Prochlorococcus marinus CUG1417: one gene and its partner. The protein of the gene in region 1 binds, or shares a complex with, the protein of each later gene. Links are inferred from orthologs where the notes say so. Each region holds a gene or a part of one and is shown in the gene's direction. Other genes may lie near its edges.

Region 1 (3,218 bases):
AGCAGGAACAAGTACAGTAAAAAGAGCCTTTGAGCATATTTTTGCCAGAGAAGATATTGTTCCCGCAGTTGTAGAAGGCGATAGTTACCACAGATTTGAAAGAATGCCTATGAAAAAAGCTATGGCAGAGGCTCTTGCAAAAGGTGAAAATTTCTCTCATTTTGGTCCAGAGGCTAATCTTTTTGACAAGTTAGAAGAACTTTTTAAAATCTATGGTGAAACTGGAGGAGGAAAGAAAAGATATTATCTACATAGTCTTGAAGAAGCAGAAGAACATAACACAAGACTTGGAACATCCCTAGAACCTGGGCAATTTACTCCATGGGAAGATATTCCTGAAGGGACAGACGTACTTTTTTATGAAGGTTTGCATGGCGGGGTAGAAGGTGATGGATACAATGTGGCGTCTTATGCTGATTTACTTGTTGGCGTTGTTCCAATAACAAATTTAGAGTGGATTCAAAAAATCCATAGAGATAACGCAGAAAGAGGTTACTCAGCGGAAACCATTGTGGATACGATATTGAGAAGAATGCCTGATTATATAAATCATATCTGCCCACAATTCAGCAAAACCGATATTAATTTCCAAAGAATACCCACAATTGACACTTCAAATCCTTTCATATGCAGAAATATCCCAACTCCTGATGAGAGCTTTGTGATCATACATTTCAGAAAGGGGGCAAGAGAGAAATGGGGTATTGATTTTCAATACTTGCTTGGAATGATTAACGATTCATTTATGTCAAGTCCAACAAGTATCGTTGTAAATGGTGGAAAAATGGGTTTCGCAATGGAGCTAATTCTTACTCCAATAATTCATAAAATGATTGAGGAGAAAAATAAATAATAATTAATTTCGATTATTAACTCAAATAATTATATTTTTAACTTTTAAGGAGTTTCTAATTTAGAAAATCTCAAATATTTATATATCTTTCTTGATAAAAGTACCTAACTTAGATTTAAATAGAAAAAAAGGAAACGTTGTGTCATTAATCGACTGGTTTGCCGCAAGGCGTAAAGATCAATTTGTTGGGAAAGTTTCCCAAGATACTGATGAAGGAGATGGTTTGTGGGTTAAATGTTCAGAGTGTTCGCAAGTAGCCTATAGAAAAGACCTAATTTCAAATTTCAATGTTTGTAGTAATTGTGGTCACCATAATAGAATTAATAGTGATGAAAGGATAAATATAATTGCTGATAAAAATTCATTCAAAGAATTTGATAGTTCACTAAGTCCTACAGATCCTTTAGGTTTTAAAGATAGAAGGTCTTATGCTGATCGAATTAAGGAAAGTCAAGCAGGTACAGGTTTAAGAGATGGTGTCATAACAGGTTTTTGTTCAGTAAATACAATGCCTTTAGCATTAGCTGTTATGGATTTTAGGTTTATGGGAGGATCTATGGGTTCAGTAGTTGGTGAAAAAATTACAAGGATAATTGAGAGAGCAACTTTAGAAAATTACCCAATTCTTATTGTTTGTGCATCAGGTGGGGCAAGGATGCAAGAAGGTATGTTAAGTCTCATGCAAATGGCAAAAATTTCTGGAGCACTAAAAAAACATAAAGAGAAAAATCTCCTATATATGCCATTGTTAACTCATCCAACCACTGGAGGGGTAACAGCTAGCTTTGCGATGTTAGGTGATTTGATTTTGGCGGAACCTAAAGCACTTATTGGATTTGCGGGAAGAAGGGTTATTGAACAAACATTAAGAGAAAAATTACCCGATAATTTTCAAACAGCTGAATATCTTCTTGAGCATGGTTTTGTTGATGTAATAGTGAAAAGGAAAGATCTCAAGACTACTTTGACTAAAATTTTAAAGATCCATGGAGTAAAAGAACTTGCAGAAGCAAATATATAAAATGAGAATAATTTCTAATTTATTTTATTTTTCTTTAAGCCTTTTACTCTTTATTTTTAACTTTGCCTCCTATTCATATGCGTTAGGAAATGTTGATTGGGTTCTCCTTAAAGAGAATAATGATGGGAAAGAATGGCTTGATAAAGGGAGTATTAAGCCTCACCCAAATGGGGAAATAAGTGTATTAACAAAGTTCTTTAAGAATCCAACTAATTCTGATGATGATGGAGAGTTATCACTTTATGTAATGAGAATCAATTGTAATGAAAAGAAGTTCAAAGATACATCAATAAATGGAATTCCTCAATTCAATTCAAAATGGCAAACTTCTAATAATGATGAACTCTTAGATGTTGTTATTGAAAATAGCTGTTTAGAGTTTATTGATGGATAAAAATGAATACAAAAAATAAAAAATTAAAAATAGCAATCGCTGGACTGGGGTTTGGGAAAAAAGTTCATTTAGAGGCATTAAAGCATTCTGATCACTTAACTCCTGTAGCTATTTATCATTACGAGAAAAAGCAAAAATCGATATTAGAAAAAGAAACGGGCTTAGATTTTTTTCATAATTGGGAAGACTTAGTTAAATCTCCAAAAATTGATGGAATTATTATTGCCACCCCTCCTGAATCAAGATTCAAGTTAGCGAAACAAGCTCTTGAGAATAATAAAAATTTGTTCTTAGAAAAACCCGTTTCAATATCCTCCTCAGAAATTGAAGAGCTTCAAAGATTATCTTTGATAAATAATTTAAGCGTATGTGTTGATTTTGAATATAGAGCAGTACCTCTTTTCCTTCAGACAAAAAAACTTATTGATGAAAATATCTTAGGAGATATATATTTAGTCAAATTAGATTGGTTAATGGGCAGTAGATCCGATCCCAAAAGATCCTGGAATTGGTATTCATTGGAAGAAAAAGGTGGAGGAGTTATTGGCGCCTTGGGTACTCATGCATTCGATATGTTGAATTGGTTTTTTGGAGAAGCAATAAGCGTGACTGGCAAGTTAGCAACATCAATAAAAAAAAGACCTTTACCTAATTCATCTGATTTAAATGATGTTACTAGTGAAGATGTATGTTTAGCGAATATAGAAATATCAAACTACAGCTCGAATCTTATTCCATGTCAGGTATCATTATCATCGATTTCTAAAAACGGTAGAGGTTTTAGTTTAGAAATATATGGAAGCGAAGGTTCACTTATTCTTAAAAGCGAGAACCAAAAAGATTATGTCCATGGTTTTAATTTGAAATATTCAAACAGCGAAAATAAAATACAAAATCTAACTGCAGATTCAAGTTTTAATTTCGAAAAAACATGGACTGATGGGAGGATA
Region 2 (3,149 bases), 660 kb from region 1 along the record:
ATATGTGATATTTATATAACCTAATCTTTTGGCTAATAAAATGCTCCAAAATTGATCCCCACCAAGGAAAATAACCACCCCTTTTTTTGGCCAGTTAGCAAAAGAATGTGGCTTTATTAATAATTTCCAAAAACTTTTGGATTTTGTAATTAATTCGAATTTATTCCATGACTTTGCAACTAAAAACTCTTTACCAGTGGCATTTGGGCAGGGAACAAGGACTAACCTAAGGGTGAGATCGGGTTTATCGTCATCACATAGTGATTTATTTATTTTGTTAAGCTCATCCACTACAGGATTTACCCATGTAGTCAATTCACCAGGACCATTGGAAATTATAACTACTGCAACTGATTTTTTTTTCATTGCAGTTAAACCAGAATACATTAAATGCGGACGGCGAGACTTGAACTCGCAAGGCCGAAGCCACACGCTCCTTAGACGTGCGCGTCTACCAATTCCGCCACGTCCGCAAAGGGTTTTCAGCAACCGGGCGATGCCTAAACCTTAAAAATATCATACATTATTGGCTGAAATAAGCATTTAGTTCGAAAAGAGTTTTTTTGAATATTATGAATAATTTTTCTATTGCATAAAACAAATATTTATACATATATAACGTTTTAGGTTGTATTGTAAAAAATGTCCTCTGATCACTAAAAAATTTTGTTTAATATTTTGGCAAATAATTTTTTATTTTAAGTCATTTCATTTCTTCAATTTTATTTTCATAATGGTTGAAAAAGTTTTAATTGCTAATCGTGGAGAAATAGCTTTACGAATTGTCAGAAGTTGTAGAGAACTAGGTATTGCAACCGTTGCAGTTTTTAGCACTGTAGATAAAAAAGCATTGCATGTTCAGCTTGCTGATGAGGCGGTTTGCGTCGGAGATTCATTAAGTAATAAGAGTTATTTAAATATTCCAAATATACTTGCTGCTGCTACATCGAGAGGAGTTGATGCTATTCATCCAGGTTATGGATTTCTTGCGGAAAATGATAAATTTGCTGAGATGTGTAATGATCACGGCATAGTTTTTATTGGCCCATCTCCTAAAGCTATTAGATCTATGGGAGATAAATCTACAGCTAAAGAAACAATGGAAGCAGTTGGAGTTCCAACAGTACCTGGTAGTAAAGGCTTGTTATCAAATGTTGATGAGGCTTATAAATTGGCAGATGATATTGGCTATCCAGTAATTATTAAAGCGACTGCTGGAGGAGGTGGAAGAGGTATGAGGTTGGTTGAAAACTCTGATAATCTAGAAAAAATGTTTAAAGCAGCTCAAGGCGAAGCAGAAGCAGCTTTTGGTAACGATGGTCTATATATGGAGAAATTTATTAAGAAGCCAAGACATGTAGAAATTCAAATTTTGGCCGACAGGTCGGGTAATGTAGTTCATTTAGGAGAGCGAGATTGTTCAGTTCAAAGAAGACATCAGAAGTTGCTAGAAGAGTCTCCCAGTCCTGCAATTAACACTGAGCTAAGAAAAAAAATGGGGAACGCAGCTATTGCTGCTGCAAAAAGTATCGGCTACGAAGGAGCGGGGACAGTTGAATTTTTAGTTGATGATGATGATAATTTTTATTTTATGGAGATGAATACTAGGATTCAAGTTGAACATCCAGTTACTGAAATGGTTACAGGAGTTGATTTAATAGCAGAGCAAATTAAAATCGCAAGCGGAGCAAATTTGGAATTTAATCAGGATGATATTCAATTAAATGGTCATGCCATTGAATGTAGAATCAATGCTGAAGATCCTTCTCACAATTTCCGACCATCACCTGGAAAAATAACTGGGTGGCTTCCTCCTGGTGGCCCTGGTGTAAGGGTGGATAGCCATGTGTATACAGGCTATGAAATACCTCCTTTCTATGACTCATTAATTGGTAAATTAATAGTCTGGGGAAAAGATCGTAATACAGCAATTAAACGCATGAATAGGGCTTTAAATGAATGTGCGGTCACTGGTATTCCTACAACAATAAACTTTCATCTAACTTTACTGAATAAATCTAAATTTAAGCAGGGTAAGATACACACTAAATATGTAGAAGAAGAATTATTGCCAAATTACTGATAAATAATTAATTATTTCTATGAAATATGAGAATGTAATGCAAGTTTTATGAGCCCTTGCTGACCGACTAAAATTTCCCTTAAAAAGCTTATAACTCCGATCCAAATTACGGGTCCAACATCAACACCTCCAATAGGAGGAATTAGTTTTCTTGTTAAATTAAGAATGGAGCTTGATGGTATTGAAATTAATAACCATAAACCTTTACTTAAATCAATTTTTGGGTACCACGTAAGTATTAATCTTATTAGAAAAACTATAGTTAGATATGAGAGAGAAATTCCTAAACTAATATCTAAAATTTGAAGAGAGTTAACAACCAAGAAATCACAATTATTTAACTCATCTTAATAAATAACCCATTGAAACGTATTTAATTCGTATTATAAATTGAGAATTTAATATCTAAAAAGTGTTTCAAATCTCAAATTTATTACTAGCCGCAGATTTTTCTGCTGAAGTTGCAAATAATTCCGCAGTTGGAATGATAGGTAGTTTTATTGCCGCCGCTTTACTTATCGTTATTCCAGCCACTGCATTTTTAATTTTTGTCAGTCAGAAAGATTCTCTCGATCGTACTTCTACTGGAAGACGCTAGTTTTTATAGAAGTTTTAAGTACACTATATATATAGGGGATTTAAGTAACCCTTTTAAAAATAATATTTTGGAGAAAGAATGTGGTCAATGCTAGTCTCAACTGGGCCAGTATTGTTGGTATTGTCCTCGCTGTATGTGGTGGAGGCCTTTATTTTTTAAGGTCTTTTAAACCTGCATTAGCAAGAGATTATGATGTTTTCTTTGCAGCAATAGGACTTTTGTGCGGGGGAATATTATTTTTTCAAGGCTGGAGGTTAGATCCCATACTTCAGTTTGGTCAGTTTTTGTTGGCAGGAACCACAGTTTTTTTTGCATATGAAAGTGTGCGATTGAGGGGAGTCGCTACTGATCAAGCTAGAAGGTCATCTTATTTTGATGATGATCCTATTGCTGATGTGCCTAGAAATTCTAGAAGTCGATTTAATCAAGATTACGATAGGTTTGAAGAGGCTGAAAGGCCATCAAGAA

The links.
Region 2: the proteins of accD (region 1) and accC are in contact, whole or in part, in a solved structure (PDB 8UXZ), measured with the Escherichia coli proteins. The link is inferred for Prochlorococcus marinus CUG1417 from one-to-one orthologs.

Annotation. Positions count from the first base shown.
Region 1 is NZ_JAAORN010000001.1:726,869-730,086, reverse strand. Bases 53-2,933 are described here. They hold accD (acetyl-CoA carboxylase, carboxyltransferase subunit beta), read left to right. Parts: upstream 53-992; coding sequence 993-1,874; downstream 1,875-2,933. Other genes in these bases: HA140_RS04155 (Gfo/Idh/MocA family protein), read left to right, coding at 2,271-2,933; HA140_RS04160 (hypothetical protein), read left to right, coding at 1,876-2,268; HA140_RS04170 (phosphoribulokinase), read left to right, coding at 53-853. In the rest of the region: more of HA140_RS04170, read left to right, coding at 1-52; more of HA140_RS04155, read left to right, coding at 2,934-3,218.
Region 2 is NZ_JAAORN010000001.1:65,542-68,690, forward strand. What follows is about bases 97-2,908. They hold accC (acetyl-CoA carboxylase biotin carboxylase subunit), read left to right. Parts: upstream 97-733; coding sequence 734-2,083; downstream 2,084-2,908. Other genes in these bases: HA140_RS00315 (glycosyl transferase), read right to left, coding at 97-387; HA140_RS00330 (YggT family protein), read right to left, coding at 2,101-2,406; psbX (photosystem II reaction center X protein), read left to right, coding at 2,496-2,681; HA140_RS00340 (Ycf66 family protein), read left to right, coding at 2,762-2,908. In the rest of the region: more of HA140_RS00315, read right to left, coding at 1-96; more of HA140_RS00340, read left to right, coding at 2,909-3,149. UniProt on the Escherichia coli protein: This protein is a component of the acetyl coenzyme A carboxylase complex; first, biotin carboxylase catalyzes the carboxylation of the carrier protein and then the transcarboxylase transfers the carboxyl group to form malonyl-CoA.